Regions from separate parts of the Scandinavium lactucae genome, predicted to be linked through region 2. Evidence: predicted binding sites of a transcription regulator. Region 2 holds the regulator's gene; the other holds the start of a gene.

Region 1 (14,751 bases), on a different contig from region 2:
CGAAGCCGCCAAGCTGCTGAATAAACAGCTGGAACGCGGAAAAATCAACGGTATGAAACTGGCGAGCGTCATCTCAACCATTCATCCCACACTTGATTACGCCGGATTTGACCGCGTCGATGTCGTCGTCGAAGCGGTCGTAGAAAACCCGAAAGTGAAGAAAGCCGTTCTCGCTGAGACCGAAGACAAAGTGCGCCCGGACACGGTGCTGGCGTCAAACACCTCGACCATACCGATTGGCGAACTGGCCAGCGTCCTCAAGCGCCCGGAAAACTTCTGCGGGATGCACTTCTTTAACCCGGTGCACCGTATGCCGCTGGTTGAGGTTATTCGCGGGGAGAAAACCTCAGAAGACACCATCGCCAAAGTGGTCGCATGGGCCAGCAAAATGGGCAAAACGCCGATCGTGGTGAATGACTGCCCAGGTTTCTTTGTCAACCGCGTACTGTTCCCTTACTTCGCCGGATTCAGCCAGTTGCTACGCGACGGGGCCGACTTCCACAGAGTCGACAAAGTGATGGAGAAAGTGTTCGGCTGGCCAATGGGCCCGGCCTACCTGCTGGACGTGGTGGGCATTGATACCGCACATCACGCGCAGGCCGTCATGGCTGCTGGCTTCCCACAGCGAATGCAGAAAGATTACCGCGATGCGATTGATGCTCTGTTCGAAGCCAGCCGTTACGGCCAGAAAAATGGCCTCGGTTTCTGGCGTTATAAAGAAGACAGCAAGGGCAAGCCGAAGAAAGAGGAAGATCCTGCGGTTGAAGCGCTGCTGGCGGACGTCAGTCAGGCCAAACGTGAATTCAGCGACGAAGACATTATCGCCCGCATGATGATCCCGATGGTCAACGAAGTAGTGCGTTGCCTCGAAGAAGGCATTATCGCAAGCCCAGCGGAAGCGGACATGGCGCTGGTGTATGGTCTCGGTTTCCCTCCGTTCCACGGCGGCGCATTCCGTTGGCTGGATACGCTCGGCAGCGCGAAGTACCTCGACATGGCGCAGCAGTATCAGCATCTCGGCCCGCTGTACGACGTGCCGGAAGGCCTGCGCAACAAAGCGCGCCACAACGAAGCATATTATCCACCGGTTGAACCTGCCCGTCCGGTGGGTGAGCTGAAAACGGCTTAAGGAGTCACAATGGAACAGGTTGTCATTGTCGATGCAATTCGTACCCCGATGGGCCGTTCAAAAGGCGGCGCATTCCGTAACGTACGGGCAGAAGACCTCTCCGCCCATCTGATGCGTAGCCTGCTGGCCCGCAACCCGGCCCTGGATCCTGCGGCGCTGGACGATATTTACTGGGGCTGCGTGCAGCAGACTCTTGAGCAAGGCTTCAACATCGCGCGAAACGCGTCACTGCTGGCTGAAATCCCGCACTCCGTTCCGGCGGTCACCGTCAACCGTCTGTGTGGTTCTTCCATGCAGGCGCTGCACGACGCGGCTCGCATGATCATGACCGGCGACGCACAGGCATGTCTGGTTGGCGGCGTGGAGCACATGGGCCACGTGCCGATGAGCCACGGCGTAGATTTCCATCCGGGCATGAGCCGTAATGTGGCGAAAGCGGCCGGAATGATGGGCCTGACCGCCGAAATGCTGTCGCGCCTGCACGGCATCAGTCGTGAAATGCAGGATGCCTTTGCAGCCCGCTCTCACGCACGGGCCTGGGCTGCAACGCAGTCCGGTGCGTTTAAAAATGAAATCATCCCGACCGGCGGTCACGACGCTGACGGCGTGCTGAAGCAGTTCACCTATGACGAAGTGATCCGTCCTGAAACCACCGTCGAAGCGCTTTCTACCCTGCGTCCGGCGTTTGATCCCGTGACCGGTACCGTTACGGCGGGAACGTCATCCGCACTGTCCGACGGTGCCGCCGCCCTGCTGGTGATGAGCGAAAGCCGGGCCCGTGAACTGGGCCTGAAGATCCGTGCTCGCGTGCGTTCAATGGCGGTGGTGGGCTGCGACCCGTCAATCATGGGATATGGACCGGTTCCGGCGTCAAAACTGGCGTTGAAAAAAGCCGGGCTGTCCGCCAGCGATATCGATCTGTTTGAGATGAATGAAGCGTTTGCCGCGCAGATCCTACCGTGCATTAAAGATCTGGGTTTGATGGAGCAGATAGACGAGAAGATCAACCTCAACGGCGGGGCGATCGCCCTCGGTCACCCGCTCGGCTGTTCCGGGGCACGTATCACCACCACGCTTATCAACCTGATGGAACGCAAAGACGCCCAGTTCGGTCTGGCGACAATGTGTATCGGTCTGGGTCAGGGTATTGCGACGGTGATTGAACGCGTCTAATCGAAGAATTAAACCCCTAAATAATTCGCGCTGCATCGCGGCGGCAACTGAGCGAATCCCCGGGAGCATAGATCACTATGTGACCGGGGTGACCGAAGGCAGCCAACAAAGAGGCAACGTGAATGATGACGGGGAGAATTTAGTTGCCGTTTTTCCCGCCTGTCAGGGGCGGGTTTTTTATTGGTATAGCGCTGCGCGGCCTGCCGGCCCGTGCAAACGCAGTGCCGCCGAGCAAATCTTCTGCTTAAATGAACGAAAACGCATCGCCGAACAGGCGGTCTTCACGGGCATTCCGCTCGTTGCAGAACAGGTCCCGGGCAATTTTCGCCATTTCAAAACGTCCAGCAATATAGATGTCGTGCTCCGCCAGCGTGCCGTAATCCTGCAATACTGCCGTTAACACGGTGCCAGAGCGGCCACGCCAGCCCTCTTCCGGCTGCTCAACTACAGGCTCAACGCGCAGATTCGGATGGTTCACCGACAGCGCTTCCAGCTCTGATAAATCGTACAGATGCTTCTCTTCACGCCCGCCCCAGTAAATCGCGATATCACGATTTGGGTTCTGCGCCAGCGCGGTGAGCAGAATAGAACGCACATACGAGAAGCCTGTACCACCGGCAATCAGCACCAGCGGGCGCTCGTTATCGTCGCGCAGCCATGCCTCGCCGTGGGGGATATCAACCACAACCTCACGCTCTTTGAGAATCCGGTCCATCACCGCCATCGCGTACAGATTCAGCTCTGACGCGCCGATATGCAGCTCAATAATGTTCTGCTCGGCAGGCGTGGACGCCATAGAGAACGGACGCTTATCACGTTCGTCCATTACCACCATCAGATACTGGCCCGCGCGGAAGGAAAAGGCCGCTTCCGGTTCTAAACGAACGCGGTATACCGTGTCGGTAATGGCATCTACCGAAGTGACTTTACAGCTTAAGGTTGTCATGCGCTCCCTCTGTCGGGTCTATTCTCGTCATTAAAGATAGCCAGCTCATCCCAAATGGCGTCAATTCGCGCCGTCACGTCGGGATCTTTCTTGATTGGACGTCCCCACTCACGTTGGGTTTCGCCAGGCCATTTATTCGTGGCATCCAGCCCCATTTTCGAACCTAAACCGGAAACCGGCGAGGCGAAGTCCAGATAATCTATCGGCGTATTTTCGACCAGCACCGTATCACGGGCGGGATCCATACGCGTGGTAATCGCCCAGATAACGTCGTTCCAGTCACGAGCGTTCACGTCGTCATCACAGACAATCACAAATTTGGTGTACATAAACTGGCGCAGAAAAGACCATACGCCCATCATTACCCGCTTGGCATGACCGGCGTACTGCTTTTTCATCGTCACCACGGCGAGGCGATAGGAACACCCTTCCGGCGGCAGATAAAAATCGACAATTTCCGGGAACTGCTTTTGCAAAATAGGCACAAACACTTCGTTCAGCGCCACGCCCAGCACCGCCGGTTCATCAGGCGGACGGCCAGTATAAGTGGAATGGTAAATCGCGTCTTCACGCTGGGTCACATGGGTGACGGTAAAGACCGGGAAGCTGTCCACTTCATTGTAGTAACCGGTGTGATCGCCGTACGGCCCTTCCGGTGCCATCTCACCTGCTTCGATATACCCCTCAAGCACGATTTCCGCGCTGGCGGGCACTTCGAGGTCGTTCGACAGGCATTTAACCACTTCGGTTTTGGTGCCGCGCAACAGCCCGGCAAACGCATATTCCGAAAGGGTGTCGGGCACCGGTGTCACCGCCGCAAGAATGGTGGCCGGATCAGCGCCCAGCGCCACGGAGACCGGGAAACGTTCGCCTGGATGCGCCGCACACCACTCCTGGAAATCCAGCGCACCGCCGCGATGCGACAGCCAACGCATAATCAGCTTGTTTTTGCCGATCAGCTGCTGACGATAAATACCAAGATTCTGCCGTTCTTTATGTGGCCCGCGCGTCACCGTCAAACCCCAGGTGATCAGCGGGGCGGCATCTTCCGGCCAGCAGGTCATGATCGGAATACGGTGCAAATCAACGTCATCACCCTGGGTGACTTTTTGCTGACACGGCGCACCACGCAGACGTTTGGTCGGCATGTTCAGCACTTGTTTGAACTGTGGCAGCTTATCGAACAGATCGCGGAACCCTTTTGGCGGCTCTGGCTCTTTCAGGAACGCCAGTAGTTTCCCCACGTCACGCAGTGCGCTGACGTCTTCCTGTCCCATCCCCATAGCCACGCGCTTCGGCGTGCCGAACAGGTTGCACAACACCGGCATGTCGAATCCTTTAGGATTTTCAAACAGCAGCGCAGGGCCACCCGCACGCAGGGTACGATCGGCAATCTCGGTGATTTCCAGATGGGGGTCGACTGGCAGAGAGATGCGTTTCAGCTCGCCCTGTTGTTCCAGTTGTGTCAGAAAGTCGCGCAAATCATGGTATTTCATGGGGTCAGTCATGGCCTCTTCGTAAGCGCCTCATTATACGGCCTTCAGACGCGGGATGCTGTAATTTTGTTAAATTAGGGTGAAGGAGAGATGCCCTGCCCGGGCACAAAGCCTTTCGCTATCACGCCTGGCTTTTGTTATGCTTTCATCAGAATTAAGAGAAAGAGTCATTATGCAAGCCTGGTATTTACTGTACTGCAAACGTGGGCAACTTCAGCGTGCCCAGGAACATCTTGAACGCCAGGCAGTGAATTGCCTGATGCCCACTATTGCGCTGGAAAAAATCATCCGCGGCAAGCGCACGACCGTGGATGAACCGCTGTTCCCCAACTATCTGTTCGTGGAGTTTGACCCGGAGGTCATTCACACCACGACCATCAACGCCACTCGCGGCGTCAGCCATTTCGTCCGCTTTGGCATGCAGCCCGCGATGGTGCCGTCCGACGTGATTCACCAGCTCTCTATCCACACCCCGGAAGGCATAACCGATCCGGACACGCCCTATGCCGGCGATGACGTGGTGATCACCGAAGGAGCGTTCGAAGGGTTACAGGCCATATTCACCGAACCCGATGGCGAAGCACGTTCCATGCTGCTGCTGAATTTGTTGAACAAGCAGGTTTTACAGAGCGTGAAAAACACCGATTTCCGCAAAGTCTGACGTCAAAAATCTATCCCAAACACCTTTTTCACATTCCTGTCGGTCATGTCTGACAGCGCCTGTGCGTCATCGCCACGCCAGTGCGCAATGCGTTGCAGAATGTGAGACAGATGGGCCGGTTCATTGCGCCGCGAAGACGGTTTGGGTGACAAATCGCGCGGCAGCAGCCACGGCGCATCGGTCTCGATCAGCAGGCGCTCCGCCGGAATAAACGGCAGCAAGTCGCGCAATTCCAGCCCGCGACGCTCATCGCACACCCAACCGGTAATGCCGATATACAGCCCATGCGCCAGGCACGCCTGAAGTTCTTCCCGCGTGCCGGTGAAACAATGCAATACGGCACCCGGCAGCTTATCGAGCCACGGCGTTAACAGCGTGATAAAGCGATCATGCGCCTCGCGACAGTGCAGGAAAACGGGCATCTTCAATTCAGCGGCCAATGCCAGTTGTGCGCTAAAGGCGATTTCCTGTTCCTGCGGGGTCGAGAAATTGCGGTTAAAGTCGAGCCCACATTCACCCACCGCGACCACGCCAGGCATCTGCGCCAGACGACGGAGTGTGTCAGCCACTTCCGGTGTCCACCGGCTGCTGTCATGAGGATGGACCCCCGCCGTGGACCAACAGTTTTTATAGCGCTGCGTCAGCTGCTGCGCCGCGTCGCTCTCTTCCGGATTGGTGCCGGTTATCAGCATTCCTTTCAGGCCAGTAGCAAACGCGCGTTCCACGACCTCATCACGATCGCGGGAAAACTGAGAACTGGTCAGATTAACGCCAATATCAAACATGCTGCCTCCCATACGACAACCGCCCTTTCGGGCGGCTGTTTATTCTTTTCAACGGCTAATTATTCTTCTTTCCCGGCGGCTTCTTCTTCCGCTGCGGCGTCTTCATCTCGCGACAACCGTTTGCCGGTATAGAATCGGGCGAAGAACACCCCGACTTCAAACAGGCAATACATTGGAATGGCGAGCAGCGTTTGCGAGAACACATCCGGCGGGGTTAATAGCATCCCGACAACGAACGCCCCCACCAGAACGTACGGGCGTTTCTTACGCAGGTCATCTGGCGTTGTCACACCTACCCAGCACAACAGCACGATGGCGACCGGTACTTCAAACGACACGCCGAAGGCCATAAACAGCGCCATCACGAAATCGAGATAACTGCGGATATCCGTCGACACCTGCACGCCAATCGGCGCGGTATGGGTCAGGAAGCCAAACGCTAACGGGAACACCACGAAGTACGCAAAAGCCATGCCGATATAGAACAGCAACGTACTGGATACCAGCAGTGGCACCACCAGCCGACGCTCATGTTTATACAGCGCCGGGGCAATGAACGCCCAGACCTGGTAGAGAATTACCGGTGCCGAGAGGATCACCGAGACCATAAAGGTCAGCTTGATCGGCGTGAAGAACGGCGATGCCACATCGGTGGCGATCATCGTTGCCCCGACGGGCATCTGGTTGATCAGTGGCGCGGACACCAGCTGATAGATGTCATTGGCGAAATACACCAACGCCAGAAAAATTGCGAATACCGCGATAATGCAGTTGATAAGGCGCTTACGCAGCTCAATCAAATGCGAGATCAGCGGTTGAGTCTCTTCTACGCCCATGATTACGGTTTATCGCTGTTTGCAGGGGAAGGGGAGGAAGCCGGTGCGGCAGCTGGCGCGGTAACTTTCGCTGTAGAAACGTCGGTTTCCGGGACGTGCTCAACGGGTTCTTCCGTCACGTCGGGTGCCTGGGCTTCCGCACTGGCGTGATGCTCAGGCGTCACCGGCGTCACGCCCTCGCGCTGCGCTTCACTGCCCTTCACCACCGGGTTATGGATGGTGTTGGCTTCATCGCTGGCGCGCTCAGGATCGGCCTGGGTATAGGAGCGTTTCATGGATTCCGCCGCTTCACGCAGCTCGTCCATCGACTCCTTCAGCTCCGGCGAAAGGTTGCCGAGACTCGCCTTTTCCACCTTCTTCAGGCTGTCCTGAAACTCCTGGAGTTTCAGCTCCTGTGCCAGTTCGTTTTGTACGGTGGTCGCCAGCGAGCGGATCGCCCGCACCCAGCCAGCCACCGTTTTCACTGCCACCGGCAGCCGTTTTGGCCCGAGGACAATCAGGCCAATAACGAAAACCAGGATCAGTTCACTGAAACCAATGTCGAACACGAATTACACCTGCTCTTTATCGTGGCGTTTTGCATCGTCTTTGCTGGAATCACCCGGCTTTTCAGACAGCGATTTCGCAGGGAAATCAGCGTCATCAGCGGAAGGCTCTTTCTTTTCCTGTTTGTCGTCTTCATCACCCATGGCTTTTTTAAAGCCCTTGATAGACGCGCCCAGGTCAGATCCCAGTGAGCTCAGCTTTTTCGTCCCAAAAAGCAGAACCACGATAACGACGATAATCAACAACTGCCAAATACTGATACCACCCATACATGTTCCTCTGTGTCAGATGATAATGGATCCACTGACGTGTAGATTACACGCCTTCGTCTGAATGATGCAAAAATCAGCGGCCTTTAAACCAGCCAATCAACCAGGCAACAACCCCTGCCCCCATCAAACCTACCGGGTGCAGCCCCAAATCTGGGCGGGTTATCAATAGCAAGGTTCCACTCAACATCAACACGGCACCCACGCCAAACAGGTAGCGGGATTGCCCTTGTCGGACATGGTTGGTTCCCATCTCGCGAGCGATTTTATCAATGCTTCGCTGAAGACTTTTGCCCTGGCGCAAACTGTCATAAATGAGTTCCGGCATTTCCGGCATTTTTTCGATCCAGAACGGCGCTTTTTCTTTAAACGCCCGAATCAGCGCCGGAATGCCTACCTGATCTTTGAGCCATGACTCGAGGAAAGGTTTCGCTGTCTTCCATAAGTCTAACTGAGGATAGAGCTGGCGGCCTACCCCCTCAACGTAAAGTAATGTTTTCTGAAGTAAAACCAGTTGCGGCTGCACTTCCATATTAAAGCGGCGCGCGGTGTTAAACAGATTCAACAGCACGTGACCAAACGAGATTTCTGCCAGCGGCTTCTCGAAGATGGGCTCGCAGACTGTGCGGATAGCAAATTCAAACTCTTCCACGTTGGTATCGGGCGGCACCCAGCCGGAATCCACATGCAGTTCAGCCACTTTGCGGTAATCGCGGTTAAAGAAAGCGATAAAGTTTTCCGCCAAATAGCGCTTATCTTCCTTGTTCAGCGAGCCCACAATGCCACAGTCGATGCCGATATACTGCGGATCCTCCGGATGCTCGTAGCTGACGAAGATATTGCCCGGATGCATATCTGCATGGAAGAAGCTGTCGCGGAACACCTGCGTGAAGAACACCTGCACGCCGCGCTCGGCCAGCAGTTTCATGTTGGTATTCTGTTTTTCCAGGGTCTCCACATCCGACACCGGAATGCCGTAAATACGCTCCATTACCAGCATGTCTTCGCGACAATAGTCAGAATAGACTTCCGGCACATAGAGCATCGGGCTGTCTTCAAAGTTGCGGCGCAGCTGAATGGCGTTGGCCGCTTCACGCAGCAAATTCAGCTCATCAAGCAGCGTTTTCTCATACTCTTTTACCACTTCCTGCGGACGCAGACGGCGACCGTCGGGCAGCAACCGGGGCACCCAGCGCGCAAGACGGTAAATCAGCTTCATGTCTGCTTTAATGACCGGCAGGATATCCGGGCGAATCACCTTGATGACCACCTCTTTGCCATTCTCTTTCAGACGGGCGGTGTGCACCTGAGCAATAGACGCCGAGGCCAGCGGCTGAATGTCAAACTCATCGAACCAGCTCTCAACGGGAATATCACCCATCGATTTTTCGATTTGACGCTTCGCGAGCTTACCGTCAAAAGGGGCAACGCGGTCTTGCAGCATGGCCAGCTGATCGGCGATTTGAGGGGGGAAAAGGTCACGGCGGGTTGATAGCATCTGGCCAAATTTGATCCAGACCGGGCCGAGTTCCTGCAAGGCAAGGCGCAGGCGATCGCCTAACGGTAAATCTTTGTGGCGGTTGGGCATCCAGAACAACATCCGCCGCCAGAGTCGAAGCGGCAGCGTGATACGCATTTTGGGAATGAGCTCATCAAGCCCGTAACTCAAAAAGGTGCGGATGATAAAATACAGGCGCCGAATTTCTCCTGGCGTCATTTCCCCTCCAGTTTTTCCAGCCGTTTGGTTAAGGCTTCAACGGCGCGCACAACGGCAGCGCTCTCTTCGGCAAACCAGGCCACTTCCAGCGAACCCGGTGCCATGCGCCACTCTTCGGTAATGACTTCTGCCACATAGCGCTGCTGACGTTGCACACCGCGCTGCAGGAAGTTCGCCCCGCCGCGCAGCACTTTACTCACGCCTTCAGCAACGATATCGCCGGTATAGGGGGCCAGCAGTTCGGCAGGATCGAACTCCGCCAGATCCGCCAGCGCGACAAAATTTTGCACCACCTGAAGGCAGCCCTGCACTTCGAGGTCACCCGAACGGATCAGGGACGTCAACTGCTGGCGGTTACGAAGCTGCGGCAACACGCCGATGCGGGTACTGACGGTGCAATCCGCCTCGCCTTCCCACGCGCTCAGGACATCAATCTGCTGCTCGCTGAAAACCAGCACCAACGGGGCCGTGAACTCTTTTAGCTCAACGCGCAGCACCTTGCCCAGCAGACGCTGACGGGCAGGTTTGAGCGCACGTTCGCGCCACAAAAAGGTGTTAAGCACACCTTCAATGCCCGCAGTGACCATAGGTTGAAAAGGCATGGCAAACTCCTGTCAGAACTTATACCCGCGGTGCAACGCGACGATACCGGCCGTCAGGTTGTAGTAATCCACATTGTCGAAACCGGCATCCTGCATCATCGCTTTCAGGGTGTCCTGATCGGGATGCATACGGATGGATTCCGCCAGATAGCGATAGCTTTCGCCGTCTTTCGCCACTAATTCCCCCACACGCGGCAGCACATGGAATGAGTAGGCGTCATAGGCTTTGCTTAATGGATCGAGGATGGGTTTGGAGAACTCCAGCACCAGCAAACGTCCGCCCGGTTTCAGCACGCGATACATAGAACGCAGCGCTTTTTCTTTGTCGGTAACGTTACGCAGGCCAAAGGAAATGGTGATGCAGTCAAACGTGTTGTCCGGGAACGGCAGCGCTTCCGCGTTGGCCTGCACGTATTCCACATTGCCAATCACGCCGATATTGCGCAGCTTTTCGCGGCCCATTTTGAGCATCGATTCGTTGATATCAGCCAGCACGACGCTACCGGTTTCGCCCACCAGACGAGAGAATTTCGCCGTCAGGTCGCCAGTACCGCCTGCTAAATCCAGCACTTTTTGCCCACGGCGGACGCCGCTGCAGTCAATGGTAAAGCGCTTCCACAAGCGATGGATCCCGAACGACATCAGGTCGTTCATAACATCATACTTAGCGGCAACAGAATGGAATACATGCGCCACCATGTCCTCTTTCTGCGATTTGGCTACTGTCTGGAAGCCAAAGTGCGTCGTTTCTTGTGAATCCTCAACCATCTCAATGTCTGCCTATCAAGAAAATGTACCTGGAGTGTAACAGATTGGGCGCATTTCCCCTACGTTTCAACCGTGCCGGGAAACGCGATGCGCCTCAGTTTCAGACGGTTCATCAGAGGCCGACAAGCGTGCCGCATCGTCATTGAATGCGCTGTTGTCGGGGTCAAACGCCTCTTCCTGCGCCGTCGCCTGTTCGGCCAAGTCAGGATTAATTTCACGTTTCACTTCAACGCCTAACCCCCGGAAGGATTCTGCCTGCGCCAGCAGGTTTCCGCGCCCGGAGGCGAGTTTTTTCATGGCCTGACGATAGTTATCCTGAGCTTTATCCAACCCCTGCCCGATCGCCGACATATCATCGACAAACAGCCGCATTTTGTCGTACAGGCGGCTGGCGCGATCGGCAATCTGCTGGGCATTACGGCTCTGATGCTCATAGCGCCAAAGGTTCGCAATGGTGCGCAGCGCCACCAGCAGCGTGGTTGGGCTGACCAGCATGATGTTGTTTCGGAGCGCTTCGGTAATCAGGTCTGGCTGTCGATCAATCGCCAACAGGAACGCAGGCTCCACCGGGATAAACATCAGCACATAGTCCAGCGAGCGCAGGCCCGGTAGCTGCTGATAATCTTTACGGCCCAGCAGACGAATATGGTTGCGTACCGAGGCGATATGTTCCTGCAGCGCGGCTTCACGCACGTAATCTTCTTCTGCATTAAAGAATCGCTCGTAGGCGATAAGCGTCATTTTGGCGTCGATCACCACGTCTTTGCCCTGCGGCAAACGCACGATCACATCAGGCTGCATTCGGGCACGGGTATCGGTTTCGATACTGACCTGAGTCTGGTATTCGTGGCCTTCCCGCAGGCCAGATGCCTCCAGAACGCGCGTCAGGACCACTTCCCCCCAGTTGCCCTGGGTTTTGTTATCGCCCTTCAGCGCTTTGGTCAGGTTGACCGCTTCCTGGGCCATTTGCGCATTAAGCTGCTGAAGATTACGAATTTCATGAGCCAGGGTGTGACGTTCCTGCGCCTCTTTGCCGAAGCTGTCCTGCACCTGGCGACGGAAGCCGTCGAGCTGTTCGCGCAGCGGCGAGAGCAATCCGTGTAGGCTCTGGCGATTCTGTTCATCAACCCGGCGATTACTGTGCTCAAAAATACGATTGGCGAGGTTTTCAAACTGCTCGCTCAGGCGTTGTTCGCTGTTCACCATCTGGCGAATTTTGTCTTCGGCGTGCAATTGGGTCGATTCGAGGCGGGTAGTTACTTCACGCAGATCGGCTTCCAGCGAGGTGTTAATCTCCCGCAGGTTACGCAGTTCGTTATTCAGCAGTTCGCATTCATCGCGCCAGTGGGCATTTTGCGCCAGCTGTTGTTTCGCCGCCGCCAGTTCAATATCGAGATCGTGCCGCTCTTCGATGAAATCAGCCCGAAGCCGGTCGGCATGTGATTTGCTTGCCAGCCAGCCAAATGCGGCCCCGACAATCAGTGCAGCCACTGCGCTGATGATGATTGAAATATCCACGGCTCCCCCTGCTCAACAACTTATCGGCACAATACCGACACAACGTAGAATTGTGAATTGTGCTGTATAAATGTCCAGTTTAAAAGGGTTTTCCTGCGAGGATGCACGCAAAAAAGAAAAGGCCGAACACGTCGGCCTTTTCATAAAGCAGAGGAATTACAGCAGGCGACGTGCCGCTTCGACCACGATTTTCACCGCGTGGCTTTCGGTTTTCTTCATGGTTTCCGCGTTCGGAATTTCTTGCTGAGTGCGGTTAACGATAACGCCCGCAACCATGCCCGCGCGCAGGCCCTGGCTGGAACACATGGTCAGCAGGGTGGCGGATTCCATTTCATAGTTCATCACGCCCATCGACTGCCACTCTTCCATCGAGCCTTTGTAGCGGTTCACCACGCGACCGGAGAAGGTGTCGTAACGTTCCTGGCCTGGGTAGAAGGTGTCGGAAGACGCGGTCACACCGATGTGAGTGGTCGCGCCGACGGATTTTGCCGCTTCAACCAACGCGGTGGTACAGGCGAAATCAGCGACCGCCGGGTATTCCATCGGGGCGAAATGCAGGCTGGCACCGTCCAGACGTACGGAGGCGGTGGTGACCAGCACGTCGCCGACGTTAATGTTCGGCTGGATAGCACCGGTGGTGCCCACGCGCAGGAAAGTACGGATGCCCAGCTGGGCCAGCTCTTCTACTGCAATCGAGGTGGACGGACCGCCGATACCGGTGGAACACACGATAACCGCTTTACCGTCCAGCTCTGCACGCCAGGAGGTGAATTCACGATGCGATGCCAGCTTAACCGGCTTGTCCATCAGCGCGGCGATCTTTTCCACACGCTCCGGATCGCCCGGGACGATAGCGAGCGTTGCCCCTTGTAAATCGTTCTTGGTGAGGCCGAGATGAAAAACATCAGACTTAGACATATAAAAACTCCTCTCTGGGTCGAGTTGTCAGCAGAAGCAAAAACGTACTCTACCGAAGCTTTGGACACATTTTCGTGACAATCATCACTATGAGTGAAAATGTTTGCATTAGTTTTCTTATAAAAAGTGATTCACATCACATTAACAAGCGGTAATGATAACCACTGCACATAAGATAGCCGTTTTCTGGCACTGTGAATTGTTAACCTGCGGACTATATTTATCACTGCGCTAAATCGATGGGTACGGAGAAGACCATGACAGATAAACAACCCGGCTTTGCACCGGCTGCAGCACCTCACGCCTCAACCCTTATCGTGACCCCGGAAGACGCGATCGTTTCTGGGGAAACGTCAATCCCGTCGCAGGGTGAAAACATGCCTGCGTTTCATGCCCGGCCAAAAAATACCGACGGCCCGTTGCCGGTGGTGATTGTGGTGCAGGAAATTTTCGGCGTGCACGAGCACATCTGCGACGTCTGCCGTCGTCTGGCGGGTGAAGGCTATCTGGCAATTGCGCCGGAGCTCTATTTCCGTCAGGGCGATCCGAATGACTATGCTGACATCCCGACGCTGTTCAGCGGCCTGGTGTCGAAAGTGCCTGATGCTCAGGTGCTGGCAGATCTCGACCACGTTGCCAGTTGGGCCTCGCGCAACGGCGGCGACGCCAATCGCCTGCTGATCACCGGTTTTTGCTGGGGCGGCCGCATAGCGTGGCTGTACGCGGCGCATAATCCACAGCTGAAAGCGGCGGTGGCGTGGTACGGCAAACTGGTGGGTGAAAAATCGCTGAATTCACCGAAGCATCCGGTTGATATCGCGATCGATTTGACCGCGCCAGTGCTCGGCCTGTACGGCGGCCAGGATACGGGCATTACGCTGGAGAGCGTGGAGACCATGCGTCAGGCGCTGCGGGCGGCAAACGCCAAAGCAGATATTGTTGTTTACCCGGAAGCCGGACACGCGTTTAACGCCGACTATCGTCCGAGCTACCACGAAGAGTCGGCCAAAGACGGCTGGCAAAGAATGCTGGCGTGGTTTGCGCAGTACGGCGGGAAGAAAGGCTAAACAGAGCCTTGATTGCCCGGCAACTGCCGGGCAAAAACTCACTATTTAGGCTTTTTCGAACCGCGGGGATTTGAGTTCATCCACCAGAAAATACACCACATCGTGCAGTAAACCCGCCAGATCCTGACCGTTTTTCGCCAGAAGCGTGCCGCCACTTAATGTCAGGGTTAATGCCTGGGCATAATCCAGCAGCAGATCGGTGTCCTGCCAGCTCTCCGGCAAGGTGGATAACGGGACCGTTTCCACCGTCAGTTGGCTGACCACCCAGTCTGGCATGGCGTCCACGCAACGCTGACGCAGTACTGTCAGCGCGTGTGATA
Region 2 (14,751 bases):
AGCAGTTTGATCATCAGCGCAAACAGGCCGCCGACAAACATCAGTACGGTGGCAACCACAATCGCCGCCAGAATACCCAGCATCGATACCCCGGTGATCAGCAGCATGACAAAGAATCCGATGATAAATAACAGTTCCAGCATGGCTTTTTCCCCTTATGAAATTATCCTCTGCCTTTACTATGACAAATACAAAAATCATGCCAACACGTAATCCATTGATTAAAAATGAAAACGCCCCGCAGCACTGTGCGAGGCGTGGTCAATCAGACTAACTTTTAGCGTAAAATTAACGTTTATTCGCCACCAGTTGCAGCGCCTGTTCTAAAACCTCAATGTCCGCACCGGCCTTATGGGCGTTCTCGCTGAGGTAGCGACGCCACTGGCGCGCGCCCGGAATGCCCTGGAACAGGCCAAGCATGTGCCGCGTAACGTGGCCTAAATAGGTGCCATTACTCAGCTCGCGCTCGATGTATGGGTACATGGCACGCACCACCGCCACCGGATCAGGGTCAACCCCATCAACGCCGTAAATCTCACGATCGACCGAGGCCAGAATACCCGGGTTTTGATACGCCTCGCGGCCCACCATCACGCCATCCATATGCTGCAAATGCTCGTGGGCTTCCGCCAGCGATTTGATGCCGCCGTTAATCGACATTGTCAGATGCGGGAAGTCACGCTTGAGCTGATAGACACGCGGATAATCCAGCGGGGGAATTTCACGGTTTTCTTTCGGGCTCAGGCCGGAAAGCCAGGCTTTACGCGCGTGGATGATAAACATCTCGCATTCGCCATTGCCGGAAACGGTGTTAATAAAATCACAGAGGAATTCGTAGCTGTCCTGGTCATCAATGCCGATCCGGGTTTTGACCGTCACCGGAATGGACACCACGTCGCGCATCGCTTTGACGCAATCGGCCACCAGCTGGGCGTTGCCCATCAGGCAGGCACCGAACATACCGTTCTGTACGCGGTCAGACGGGCAGCCAACGTTGAGATTGATCTCATCGTAACCCCGCTCTTGCGCAAGCTTAGCGCAGTGCGCTAGCGCTGCCGGGTCACTGCCACCGAGCTGCAATGCCAACGGATGTTCTTCCTCGCTGTAGGCCAGGTAGTCGCCTTTGCCGTGAATGATCGCCCCAGTGGTCACCATTTCAGTGTACAACAGCGTGTGGCGAGACAGCTGGCGCAGGAAGTAACGACAATGCCGGTCCGTCCAGTCGAGCATCGGTGCGATGGAGAAGCGGTGAGCAGGATAAGCGGTGGATTGTGTTTCTGGCAGCATGGCGAATTTATGAGCATCCGGTGGAAATGGGGCGCTACTATAGCATAAAGAAAATGCGGAGGCGCATGGCCTCCGCTTCATCCTGTTAACCAACGCGACTCAGAAGGTCAGGCCCAACTGCACGCCCGCGCCCCAGGTTTGATCTTCGCCATACAGCCCGGTTAAATCGACGTGTACGGTGTTCAACGGCGCGAAGCCTACCCCGGCAGTGAAGACATTGCTGTCGTTACCCTTCACATCTGCACGGTAACCGCCCCGCACCGCAAGCCAGCTCAGCGGCGTCACCTCGGCCCCTACGCCGACATACTGTGAGTCGTCCTCGCTCTTGAAGCCTTTGGTTTCCGTCAGGTCACCGTCGGCGCTCAGAGTCACAAAATCGGTATGCCACGCCACGCCAGCCGTCACCAGCGGACGGATCTGATAAGTATCTTTGTAGTTGGTGGTCACCCCGGTGGCCCCGTTGGTGATGCGCACGTCTTTGGTGTCGATATCACGCGACATCAGGTTTTGACCGCTCAGGCCCAGAGTCCAGTTTTCACCGAAATCCGCCGCGATACCGGCATCGACGTTAAAACCGGTGTCGTCAGTGCGGTATTTGTCCTTTTTCCAGTCGTCACTGTGATAGTCATCGATAGAGGTGGTGTAGTTGTAGAGCCAGGTTTGCTGCAGTTTTGGCGTCACACCCAACGACACCGGCACGCCGCCGATATCGAATTGGCGCGCAATCGCTATCCCGTAATCGGAAACAATTGCCCCTTTACCGGACGCCGTTGAGTTGAGGTTGTTGGTGATTTCGTCGCTGCCGTTGATCACCGCATTGGCGGCCTGGGTGGCAGCGAACGCGTCGGAGTTCTGAATGTTCCGCAGGTAGTCGATATCGTTCTGATCGATACTGGAGCTGGCACGCGCGTGGGCATAGGCTTTGGCGACAAAGGCCAGGGATACCGCCGAGGTTGGTACGCTGACGGCGATCCCTGCCCCGGCGGTCGCGCGGGCAGTTTTTCCTTTCAGATCTTCCAACTGTCCGGCCAGATCCCCCGCCGCACTCTGGAATTCGTTTAACGTGCCGCCAGGGTTCAACAGGATATCTTGTGGCGTCAGGTTATCGAGTACCTTTTTGTAGTGGTCGATTTCATCGCTGATATCGTCAATTTGATCGCGAAGATTGTCTTTGTCGGTAATCTGCGCCCCTACAGATGGAATAACGACAGAGACATCATCGTCCGGTTGTGACTTCGCCAGTAACGCGGGGTTAATCAGCACCGCGCTGCCATAATTAGCCGACGCCACCCCGGTTCCCCCCATTGCATCGTTTCTTGCCTCGGACCAGGTATTGGCCGCTCCCGCCTGATTTGCCATAAACAGGGAGACGGCCGCTGACACCACAGAATATTTAATATTTTTTTTCACAGTATGCTCGTTATATGCAGGTGAACGTTTTTCCCCGTTCAGTTATCCGCTGAAAAGGGCCGAACTATTGCTGTGAATAACGATGTAAAAAGCAGCCAATTAGGATGATTTGCCTTAAGGCTCACTGTGTTAAGGTTGAATTGTGTGATGCCCCTCAATATTTATAGAAGAGATTGTTATTTTCGCGAAGGTTTCCCGTCGTGCGGACCAAAAAACTGTGGCGGATGGTCGACCCAGCGATCCTGGCGGGTGGCGGCATATTCCGGATTCAGCGGGTAATAAATACGGTTATGCTTTTTATTGGCCTCTCCGACCACCAATAATTCTACGTCTGCCGCTGTATTGTTGATAAAAGTGTGGCAGATGCCAGTACCCGATGGAAAACCCACGCTGTCACCCGGCTCAAGCTGCCAAAGGTAGCCGTTGATCCACGCCTGAGGGCGACCACTCACCACATAGATAAACTCTTCTTCATCGCTTTCGGCATGGGGATACGAGGTGCGGCGGCCCGGCGGCAGGCGTTCGTGATGAATACCCAGGCGCATCAGCCCGAGCTTACGCGCCAGCGGTGCGCCGATGGAAAACAGCTCGCTGCTGTCGGGATAGGTTGAATTATCGGGTTCTTCCAGCTCGCGCCAGTGTCGAATACAGTCAGGTCTTTTCATTTTGTCCCTCCTGGGTACGTTGGGTCATGTATAGCACACTCGGCAGGTTATCGGCGTTTGAGCCTAAACATGGTAAAGTAGGCGTTTACTTTACACCCGATTCGAGGCACCTATGGACGACTCCACTCCACAAGACATGCTCGTGCAGGCCGAAAGGCTTTGCGCTCAACGTGGCGTGCGACTGACCCCCCAACGCCTTGAAGTGCTCCGCCTGATGACGCTGCAACCGGGCGCAATCAGCGCTTATGATCTGCTGGACCTGCTGAAAGTCAGCGAGCCGCAGGCCAAGCCGCCGACCGTGTATCGGGCGCTGGAATTCTTACTCGAGCAGGGATTTGTGCATAAAGTGGAGTCCACCAATAGCTATGTGATGTGCCATCTGTTCGATAAACCCTCGCATACGTCGGCGATGTTTATCTGCGATCGTTGTGGCGTGGTGAAGGAAGAAGCGGCTGACGGCGTGGAAGACATTATGCATGCATTGGCGGCGCGGATGGGCTTTGCGCTACGTCATAACGTGATTGAAGCCCATGGGCTGTGTTCAGGGTGTGTCGAGGTGGAAGCTTGCCGCACACAGGACTGCTGCGGTCACGATCATACGATCCTCATCAAACGCAAACCGGGTCAGAAATAAGCGCCAGAAAAATATCGGGCGGCCTTTAAGCCGCCCTGAGGGTTGTACATCCGTGTACGCACGGGTAGTGCATTTATTTACCAGCGGTAATCGTTGCGGGTTTCCCAGTCTTTCACTTCGTTCTCGGCCTGATCTTTCTCATAGCCGTAACGTTCCTGGATTTTCCCGACCAGCTGGTCGCGCTTACCTTCAATGACGGTGAAGTCATCATCGGTCAGCTTACCCCATTTCTCTTTCACTTTACCTTTGAGCTGTTTCCAGTTACCGCCGACTTCGTCTTTATTCATGATCCATTCCTCTTAGTTCGGTGGAGAGAGTGAAATAACATCGTCCGTAAAACACTGTTTTCTGCTGGACGTGGTAATCAGTATAGGTAAGGATTTTGCCTGCTGAAGATTATTCAGAATCTTTAACCATCGACTAAAAACGAAGCAGCTACGAAAACCAGGTTCCGTGTTGCCCGTGACGCCGCCAAATCCACGCCAGCGCCAGGCCGCGCAGGGCGAGGAATACCGCCAGCGCCAACCATAATCCGTGATTGCCGAGAACGGGCACAGTGAACAGAGTCAGGGCAAAACCCGCCGCCGCCACCGCCATGCTGTTACGCATCTCCGCCCCACGCGTGGCACCAATAAACATGCCGTCGAGCAGATAACACCACACGCCGATCACCGGCAGAACCACCTGCCAGATAACGTAGCGATCGGCCAGTTCCCGCAGCTCAGTGATGGACGTCAGCATGGCAACAATCTGTTCTCCCGCTAGCGCATAAATTAGCGCGAACGCCAGGGCGACAATGCCGGATTGACGGCACGCCGCTTTCCAGACCTGCAACAGTTGGCTGTCATCACGCGCACCATACGCCTGCCCGGAGTGGGCTTCCACCGCGTAGGCAAAGCCGTCCAGCGCGTAGGCGGTAAAGGTCAACATGGTCATCAGCACCGCGTTGACCGCGACGATGTCACTCCCAAGCCGGGCACCTAATACCGTCAGCGCGCCAAAGCATAGCTGCAGCAGCAGCGAACGCAGCATGATGTCGCGGTTGAGCGCCAACAGGCGGCGAATATTACCGCGCCAGGCATCTTTCATTAGCGCCCACGAAATGCCGCGCAGGTGTAACACCCGACGCACCATCAGCAGGCCGATGAAAAAAGTCACGTATTCGGCGCAGACCGTGGCCAGCGCGGCTCCCTGCACGTTCATGTGCAGGCCCATCACCAGCCATAAATCGAGCGCGATGTTCAGCACATTGCCGACCACCAGCAAAATTACCGGGGCCCGCGCATATTGAACCCCAAGCAGCCAGCCCAGCAGCACCAGGTTAGCCAGCGATGCAGGCGCGCTCAGCCAGCGAATCTCGAGGAAGCGGCGGGCCTGTTCGAGTACCGCCTCGCTGCCGCCAACAATATGCAGCGCCAGGTCAATCAACGGGGTGCGCAGCAGCACGATGGCTGCTCCAGCGCCAATCGCCAGAAGCAACGGCTGCACCAGCGCTCTGGCGAGGCGAACGGGGTCTTTTGCGCCGAAGGCTTGCGCGGTCAGGCCGGTAGTGCTCATCCGCAGGAACAGCAGCAGCATAAACAGGAAGCTGGTCGCCATTGAGCCGACCGCTACGCCGCCGAGATACACCGGGCTATCGAGATGGCCGATAACCGCCGTGTCCACCAGGCCAAGCAGTGGCACGGTGATGTTGGAGAAAATCATGGGTAGCGCAAGACGCCACAATGCCTTGTCCGCAGCGCTGAAGAGCGACATGAGAAAACCTGTACGAGTGAATGAGGTAAAAAAGATAACAAAATGGCACCAGAACGGTGCCACTGAAAATACTTAATTCCGGCCTGACGAGACGGTTACTGCCATTCGCCATTGCGGATAACGCCAACCGCCAGCCCTTCGATGGAGAAGTTCTGCTGGCGCAGATCGACCACAATCGGGGAAAACTCGCTGTTTTCCGGCAGCAGTTCAACGGTGCTGCCCTGCTTTTTCAGGCGTTTCACGGTCACTTCGTCATCAATACGGGCGACAACCACCTGGCCGTTACGCACGTCCTGGGTTTTATGCACCGCCAGCAGATCGCCGTCAAGAATACCGATATCACGCATCGACATACCGCTGACGCGCAGCAGGAAATCGGCGCTCGGCTTAAACATCGCCGGATCGACCTGGTAATGTGCTTCGATATGTTGCTGTGCCAGCAGGGGTTCACCCGCTGCGACGCGGCCAATCAGCGGAATGCCTGATTCTTCTTCAATCAGCAGACGAATACCGCGGGATGCGCCGGAAACAATCTCGATGACGCCTTTACGTGCCAGCGCTTTCAGATGCTCTTCAGCCGCGTTCGGGGAACGGAACCCCAAGCGCTGCGCGATTTCCGCACGCGTTGGCGGCATGCCGGTTTGGCTGATGTGATCCCGAATAAGATCGAACACCTCTTGCTGCCTGGTCGTTAACGCTTTCATTCCGCCCCCTGGGTGTATATACAGTTATGCTGTGAGTATATACAGCTAATGGCGATTTTGGAACCGCAAAACGCACAAAAAACCAGACGTTTGCGTAATTATGCGAGCGTTAGCGAAAATGCGTCCACAGCAGCGACACCCAGGTGAAGACAGCGACCATAATCGACAGCAGCACCGCGGCGGAGCCCATGTCTTTCGCTCGCCCGGACAGCTCGTGACGTTCTGTGCCGATGCGATCGACCACGGCTTCGATCGCGCTGTTGAGAATTTCCACTATCATCACCAACAGGACCGAGCCAATCAGTAGCACCCGAGTGATCGCATCCACGTCTAACCAACAGGCGATGATGACGGCGATAATGGCGGCGGTTCCCTCCTGGCGAAAGGCCGCTTCGTTTTGCCATGCGGCGCGGAAACCCTTCCAGGAATAGCCTGCCGCTTTGAAGATTCGGGTGAACCCGGTGGTATCATTTGCCATCAAAAGAACCTTTTGCATTATTAGCGTCAATGTCGGTGTGCGCCGCGCGTGGTAGAACAGATATTCTGTGTACTTTCTGTTATCCTTGCGGCGCATTTGCATGATTAACCAGAGGCTTTACATCGTTTATGTCTGGCTGGCCACGAATTTACTATAAATTACTGAATTTACCATTAAGCGTGCTGGTAAAAAGCAAGTCTATCCCGGCAAATCCTGCCGAGGAACTGGGACTCGATACCTCACGCCCAATTATGTATGTTCTGCCGTATAACTCGAAAGCAGACCTGCTGACGTTACGCGCCCAATGTCTGGCGCATGACCTCCCGGATCCGCTGGAACCGCTGGAGATCGACGGCACCGTGCTGCCGCGCTACGTGTTCATTCACGGCGGGCCGCGCGCGTTTACGTATTACACGCCGAAAGAAGAGTCTATCAAGCTCTTCCATCATTATCTGGATTTGCATCGCAGCAATCCAGAACTCGATGTGCAAATGGTTCCAGTGTCGGTGATGTTTGGTCGCTCACCGGGCCGTGAAAAAGGCGAAGCCAATCCGCCTCTGCGCATGATGAACGGCTTCCAGAAATTCTTCGCCGTGACCTGGCTTGGTCGCGACAGCTTCGTGCGTTTCTCGCCGTCCGTGTCGCTGCGCCGCATGGCCACCGAGCACGGCACCGATAAAATTATCGCTCAGAAGCTGGCCCGCGTGGCGCGTACCCATTTTGCCCGTCAGCGTCTGGCTGCCGTCGGCCCGCGTCTGCCTGCCCGTCAGGACTTGTTCAATAAGCTGCTGGCATCCAAAGCGATTGCCCGTGCGGTAGAAGACGAAGCGCGCAGCAAGAAAATCTCCCATGAAAAAGCACAGCAGAACGCCATTGCGCTGATGGAAGAGATTGCCGCCAACTTCTCTTACGAGATGATTCGTCTCACCGACCGCGTACTCGGCTTCACCTGGAACCGTTTGTACCAGGGGATCAACGTCAATAACGCCGAGCGCGTGCGTCAGCTGGCGCACGACGGCCATGAGATTGTCTATGTGCCCTGCCACCGCAGCCACATGGACTATATGCTGCTCTCTTACGTGCTTTATCACCAGGGGCTGGTGCCGCCGCATATCGCCGCAGGCATCAACCTGAATTTCTGGCCCGCGGGCCCGATTTTCCGCCGCCTGGGCGCGTTCTTTATTCGTCGTACCTTCAAAGGTAACAAGCTGTATTCCACCGTATTCCGCGAATACTTAGGCGAGCTGTTCAGCCGCGGCTATTCCGTTGAATACTTCGTGGAAGGCGGGCGTTCCCGTACCGGTCGTCTGCTGGATCCGAAAACCGGCACCTTGTCGATGACCATTCAGGCGATGCTGCGTGGCGGCACCCGTCCAATCACTCTCGTGCCTATTTACATCGGCTACGAGCACGTGATGGAAGTGGGCACCTACGCCAAAGAGCTGCGTGGGGCGACCAAAGAGAAAGAGAGTCTGCCGCAGATGCTGCGCGGCCTGAGCAAACTGCGTAATCTCGGTCAGGGCTACGTCAACTTTGGCGAACCGATGCCGCTGATGACCTATCTCAACCAGCACGTGCCGGAGTGGCGGGAGTCCATCGACCCGATTGAATCCATTCGTCCGGCCTGGCTGACGCCAACGGTGAACAACATCGCCGAAGACCTGATGGTGCGCATTAACAACGCCGGGGCGGCCAACGCCATGAACCTGTGTGTGACCGCGCTGCTGGCCTCGCGTCAGCGCTCGCTGACCCGCGAGCAGTTAACCGAGCAGCTCGAATGCTATCTACAGCTGATGCGCAACGTGCCGTACTCCTCGGATTCCACCGTACCGTCTGCCACCGCCAGCGAGCTTATCGATCATGCGTTGCAGATGAACAAGTTCGAAGTCGAGAAAGACACCATCGGCGATATCATCATCCTGCCGCGCGAGCAGGCGGTGTTGATGACCTACTATCGCAACAACATTACCCACATGCTGATGATCCCGTCGCTGCTGGCCGCGATTGTGACCCAGCATCGCAAAATCTCCCGCGCGGAGATGGTGCGACATGTGGAAGTGCTGTACCCGATGCTGAAAGCCGAGCTGTTCCTGCGCTGGGAAAAAGACGAGCTGGCGGGCGTTATCGACCTGCTGCTGGCCGAAATGCAGCGTCAGGCGCTGATCACGGTTGAGAATGACGACGTTAGCGTCAACCCGTCGCACTCCCGTACCCTGCAACTGCTGGCTGCTGGAGCCCGTGAAACGCTGCAACGCTACGCCATTACCTTCTGGCTGCTGAGTGCGAATCCGTCCATCAACCGCAGTACGCTGGAGAAAGAGAGCCGCACCGTGGCACAACGTCTGTCAGTGCTGCATGGCATCAACGCGCCGGAGTTCTTCGATAAAGCGGTGTTCAGTACCCTGGTGCTGACCCTGCGTGACGAAGGTTACATCAGTGATACCGGCGATGCCGAACCGGCGGAAACGCTGAAGGTGTATCAGATGCTGGCTGAGCTGATTGCGTCCGATGTGCGTCTGACCGTCGAGAGCGCCAATCAGGACGCGTGACCTTAGCGCGTAAAAAAGCCGGAGCAATGTGAGTTGCTCCGGCTTTTTTGTTTTTGCCCGGCAAGCCTTGCGCCGCCGGGAAGAGGTTAAAGCATATAACTCATCGCCAGACCGATAAACAACACCAGCCCCACGTAGTTGTTGTTCATAAACGCTTTAAAGCAGGCATCACGATCGCGGTTTTTAATCAGCTTCTGCTGATAAATAAACAGCGCCCCGGCGATGAAAATCGACCAGTAGAATTCCCAGTTAAGATGGCTCAGCCAGCCGACCGCCACCATCAATCCTAGCGATAAGACCTGCAAAATCCCGATGATCAGCTTGTCGTGTTTGCCAAACAGAATCGCGGTAGATTTGACGCCAATCTTTAAATCGTCATCCCGGTCAACCATCGCATATTCGGTATCGTAGGCCACCGTCCAGCAGATATTCGCCAGGAACATCAGCCAGCAGCTCAGCGGTAACGATTCACTGACCGCGGCATAGGCCATCGGGATAGACCAGCCAAACGCCGCGCCCAGCACCACCTGTGGCAGATGGGTGTAGCGTTTCATAAACGGATACACCCACGCCAGCGCCAGACCGGCCACCGACAGCAGAATAGTCATGGTGTTGAGCGTCAGTACCAGCAGGAACGAGAGCACCACCAGCACCACAAACAGGATGCGCGCCTCTTTCTCGCTGATATCGCCGCTCGGTAACGGGCGATGGGCGGTGCGTTTGACGTGACCATCAATTTTACGGTCGGCGTAGTCGTTCACCACGCAGCCCGCGGCACGCATCATCCACACCCCCGCCACGAACACCGCGAGGATCCACAGCGGCGGTACGCCAGGCATGGCTACCCACAGCGCCCACAGCGTCGGCCAGAGCAGCAGCAGCGAGCCTATCGGCTTATCAATACGCATCAGACGGCTATAAGCCTGGAGCTTATTTTGCGTCAGACTCCTCTCCATAATTCTCTTCCTCTCAGTACAGCGGCGACGCAGGCAGAAACAGCTCGGTTAACAGCAGCGGTTTTCCGCTCAGCCGAAGGCGGGAACGACGCCCCCACAGCTCTGCATCTTTACCAATTTCAATAAAATCACGGGTTAAGGTGGATGAGGTAAACAGGTAGCGCCCCAGCGGGGTTTTGCCGAGCTGTTGCAGCGCCAGCTCCGGTCCAGACAGGGTAGATTCCGGCACCACCGTTCGGCCGGCAAGCCAGGATTCGCCGTCGGCGCAGAGCAAAATCTCACGCAGCCAGTAGCGCGGCTCGGCGGGCAGCAGCGCCAGTTCTTCGGCGACCTCATCCTGACCCACGAAATCTTCACGCACCAGCGTCACGGTGACGCGCTTGCCCTGCTGTTCAAAACGTTTGGTCATGGAATCTTCCAGCAGCAGCCAGTCGAGCAGCGCCGCATCGAGTTCCGGAAGGGTGGTGTAATAGCGTAGTGCACGCAGCTGCGCCAGCGCAGGGTGTGACATGCCAGACTCTCCGATACAAAACTTATCGGCATTGTATCGTAGAAAAGGGTTAGCGGGAGGAAGAAACGTCAATATCCGCGCGGTAGCGCAACAGGGATGCAACATCCGCCGTTGCGTCAGAAAAAACGGTGCGTCGAGGGAGACGCACCGAATGGCCAGGGCCTAAACATCAGCAATGTGGGGAGATGTTTTTACCCCTTGCCTTTTACACTACTGATAAAGGTGGAACGGGCTGAAGTCGAACCGAGGCGCTCGGCTTCGTTTAACAGTTTCAGGGCTTTATCGATATTGCCCTCTTTCACAGCCTGTTTAATCGCGTTGTTGAAATAGCTTTCGGTGTCATTGAGAACCGGTTCGCTCTTCGCTGCCGGTGCTGATGCTGCGGTGGCTGACGCTGCCACTGCCGCCGTTGACGGTGCTGCCGCAGGTGCGCTGTAAACCGGTGCCGCCGTGTTGCCCACGGTGACCGGGCCAGGGCCTGAAGAACCAAACAGTGGGCCAACCAGCACACTGGAGGCGGATGAGGTTTTCACTTTCAGCTTCAGCGTGCCTTCGGTCACGTGCCGGGCAATCGGGTCCGGAATATCCGGCACCGCATTACCGGTGCCTTTAGCGTAGGCTTTTGCCGGGTCAATCAGGGTAGTGGTTTGCTGCAAATCTTGCGGGGTGGTGAACACCAGCACATAAATTTTCTGCTGGCCCAGCGCTGGGGTCAGACGCATGACACCTTCCAGTCGGTCGGCGCTCATTACGCCTGGCTCCTGGTAGGTAAAGTAGCTGCTCGGGAAGAACGCCGATGGCGTCATGTTCTGATCCAGAATCAGCACGTTCGGCGCATACACGCTGGTTTGTTTGTTCACTTCACTGGTGAGGGTAATGTTCAACTCACCAATATTTGCCGGGACGCTATACGCCGCCACCGGGCCAGAAATCCCCGGCACGTTTAGCGACTGACCGCCACCGGAGAGAGAAGTGGTTTGGGTTTTAGCTTGATCAACGGGCGTCCAGACCAACTGCTGTAGCGCAGTTGCCGGGATAGCCGGTGCGGCAGTGGTGTTCTGCGGCACGAAATTCACCTCAGCAAAACTGACGGCAGGGACGCTTGCCAGCAGACCAGCAGAGAGGCACAGCGCGATGAGACTTTTGTTCATTTTCATTTTTATCACCTCAAAGACAGGGCTCAGCGGTAGCCAGGCAATAGCGCGCTGAGTCTAAAATAGAGGGACTTTCGTCCCTCTTTGTGTGGCATAACAGTGGGTTAACTTAACTGCGAATTACCACCAGATTTCCATCTGGGCACCGAAGCTCCACTCGTCGTTGTCGCCACGGCCAAGGCCAGCGGTCTGCATACCGAAGTTGGAGTTGTAGTTTCCGTTGTTGGTCGCTGGGCTGCCGGAAGTGTCGTAGCCCCATTTCTCATCCCACTTGGCGTAGGTGGCGAACACACGGATAGCCGGACGGGACCAGATGCTGTCGCCAGCCTGCCATTGTTGTGCGAGGGTAATTTTGTACTGGTTGTTGGTGTCGCCGGTGTTCTGGGATTTGACGTTGTCGTAGCCCACTTCCAGCAAGGTGCTCATGATAGGCGTCCATTTGTACATTGGACGAACACCGACGGTATACCATTTGGTGCCGTTGTTGTTATCCCAGTTGATGTCCTGGTACATACCGACGTACATCAGGTCCCAGCTGTCGCCCAGGGAAATTGCACCGTGGTCGAGGATACGCAGCAGGTGGCCGTCGTTGTTAATGCCGTACGCGTACAGTTTGCCACTCTCGTCATTGCCGAGACCAACACCCGCACCCTGCGCCTGGCCTTTGCCCTGAGAGGTCATGGAGTCGGTGGCGTACTGCACCACAAACTTGTTAAAGCCTTTCAGCATGCTCTGGGTATGTTCCGCGGTGAACATCCAGCCATCTTTCGATGCCTGTGGCTGCAAGTAGTAATCGTCATTTACGTTAGTGTGACCGTAGTCCACACCCAGCTCCAGGGTACCGCCTGGGTTGATTTCCATCTGGCCCAAACGCACGTCAAACACGTCATTGGCAGTTGAAGAGGTGTAATCACGAATATTGTCGCTGGCGAAAGCATTGGAGCCGCCTGCTTCGGTCGAACGGGTTGCTGCGAAGGAGAGTTTACCGATGCCCACATCCACGTTTTCCAGACCTGCACCCGGACCGGAGATATCCCAGTAGTAGAAGTCGATCATGTGAACGTCGTGACGTTGATAGAAGCGCTTACCGGCCCAGATAGTGGAACCTGGCAGGGCGTCGATCAGGTTTTTACCCTGCACGTTGGCTTCACGGAACGCCGGACTGGTGGCTTCCCAGTCGTTCTGCTGTGCGACGGAGTAAGCGACGTTGGTGTCGAAGTAGAAGCTCTTATCGCCCTCTTTCCACACTTCCTGACCAAATTTCAGTTCGGCGTACGTTTCACATTCGTTACCGAGACGGTATTTACTTTGAGCACCAGTCGCCTGGAAGCACTGTTGCGCGCCGCCGCTACCGGTCCAGCCGATACCCGAACGGGCGTAACCTTTAAAATCTACAGCGCCCGCGTGCGCAGACAAAATGCCTGCTGTCACGGCGAGTGCCACTGGAAGTTTGCGCAGAGTAATCATCATTCTATCTCCTGAGACCATTGCTTTTCTTTTGTTATGGGATTTAAACGCCCGGTTCTTTGTGCAGCCGACGACATGCGGAACCATCTTCACGGAACAGATGGCAACGCTCTGGCGGCAGACCGATAGCGAATGTGGCTCCCTCTTCTACCAACACCACGTCATTCTGGCGGTACACCAGATTCTGACGGATGGCGGGGATCTGGATATGAATTTGCGTTTCGTGACCCAGTTGCTCGACGACCTGCACGTCACCTTCGAGGGTGACATCAGCGATATCACTCGGTAGAAGATGCTCAGGACGAATGCCTAATGACATGTTTGCGCCAACCTGCACGCCGGTACTTTCCACCGGCAGCCAGATTTGCTGACGGTTTGGCAGTTCCACCTGCACCTGCTCAATGGCGGTGGCGGTGACTTTCACCGGCAGGAAGTTCATCTTCGGCGAGCCGATAAAGCCCGCGACGAACCGATCTGCCGGATAGTGATAAAGTTCGAGAGGCTTGCCGATTTGCGCCACGCGCCCGGCATCCAGCACCACGATTTTGTCGGCCAGGGTCATCGCTTCGACCTGATCGTGGGTGACGTAAATCATCGTGCGACCCAGACGCTTATGCAGTCGGGAAATCTCAATACGCATCTGCACACGCAGTGCGGCATCAAGGTTTGAAAGCGGTTCATCAAGCAGGAACACCCGCGGCTCAGCCACCAGCGTACGGCCAATCGCCACGCGCTGACGCTGCCCGCCGGACAGTGCTTTCGGTTTACGCTCCAGAAGGTGAGCCAGCTGCAGCACTTCGGCCACCTGGGTCACGCGCTGGGCGATCACCTCTTTTTTCGCCCCGGCAAGTTTGAGGCCAAACGACATGTTCTCTGCCACCGAGAGATGGGGGTAAAGCGCATAAGACTGGAACACCATGCCGATACCACGCTCGGCGGGCGGCGTGTCGTTCATTCGCTTGTCACCAATCAGCAAGTCCCCACTGGTGATGGTTTCCAGCCCGGCGATCATGCGCAGCAGCGTGGATTTACCGCAGCCTGATGGCCCGACAAACACCACGAACTCCCCCTCATGGATGTCGAGATTGATGTCTTTCGACACCACCACGTCACCCCAGGCTTTCGTTACATTACGCAGCTGTACGCTCGCCATCCCCTTCTCCCTTGATTACTACCTGTCA

Evidence for each region. The regulator LexA, encoded in region 2, represses DNA repair genes until DNA is damaged. The targets are predictions, from matches to a motif close to TNCTGTATGTACATACAGNA.
Region 1: a site for LexA is predicted at 12,507-12,526, ahead of rmuC (DNA recombination protein RmuC). Genes of this name have one in related genera too.

What each region holds. Positions count from the first base shown of each region.
Region 1 covers NZ_JAWXRD010000033.1:67,030-81,780, reverse strand. Annotated here, with positions in the region: gene fadB (fatty acid oxidation complex subunit alpha FadB) at 1-1,129, shown strand, start outside; gene fadA (acetyl-CoA C-acyltransferase FadA) at 1,139-2,302, shown strand; gene fre (NAD(P)H-flavin reductase) at 2,547-3,248, opposite strand; gene ubiD (4-hydroxy-3-polyprenylbenzoate decarboxylase) at 3,245-4,756, opposite strand; gene rfaH (transcription/translation regulatory transformer protein RfaH) at 4,917-5,405, shown strand; gene tatD (3'-5' ssDNA/RNA exonuclease TatD) at 5,408-6,190, opposite strand; gene tatC (Sec-independent protein translocase subunit TatC) at 6,250-7,026, opposite strand; gene tatB (Sec-independent protein translocase protein TatB) at 7,029-7,574, opposite strand; gene tatA (Sec-independent protein translocase subunit TatA) at 7,578-7,841, opposite strand; gene ubiB (ubiquinone biosynthesis regulatory protein kinase UbiB) at 7,918-9,558, opposite strand; gene ubiJ (ubiquinone biosynthesis protein UbiJ) at 9,555-10,160, opposite strand; gene ubiE (bifunctional demethylmenaquinone methyltransferase/2-methoxy-6-polyprenyl-1,4-benzoquinol methylase UbiE) at 10,173-10,928, opposite strand; gene rmuC (DNA recombination protein RmuC) at 10,995-12,446, opposite strand; gene udp (uridine phosphorylase) at 12,603-13,364, opposite strand; gene SIK69_RS14700 (dienelactone hydrolase family protein) at 13,622-14,431, shown strand; gene SIK69_RS14695 (hypothetical protein) at 14,477-14,751, opposite strand, start outside.
Region 2 covers NZ_JAWXRD010000036.1:81,045-95,795, forward strand. Annotated here, with positions in the region: gene pspG (envelope stress response protein PspG) at 1-143, opposite strand, end outside; gene dusA (tRNA dihydrouridine(20/20a) synthase DusA) at 289-1,287, opposite strand; gene SIK69_RS15850 (conjugal transfer protein TraF) at 1,387-2,697, opposite strand; gene SIK69_RS15855 (cupin domain-containing protein) at 2,874-3,362, opposite strand; gene zur (zinc uptake transcriptional repressor Zur) at 3,475-3,996, shown strand; gene SIK69_RS15865 (CsbD family protein) at 4,074-4,283, opposite strand; gene dinF (MATE family efflux transporter DinF) at 4,432-5,751, opposite strand; gene lexA (transcriptional repressor LexA) at 5,847-6,455, opposite strand; gene SIK69_RS15880 (diacylglycerol kinase) at 6,565-6,933, opposite strand; gene plsB (glycerol-3-phosphate 1-O-acyltransferase PlsB) at 7,062-9,482, shown strand; gene ubiA (4-hydroxybenzoate octaprenyltransferase) at 9,569-10,438, opposite strand; gene ubiC (chorismate lyase) at 10,452-10,949, opposite strand; gene malM (maltose operon protein MalM) at 11,141-12,106, opposite strand; gene SIK69_RS15905 (maltoporin) at 12,224-13,573, opposite strand; gene malK (maltose/maltodextrin ABC transporter ATP-binding protein MalK) at 13,614-14,723, opposite strand.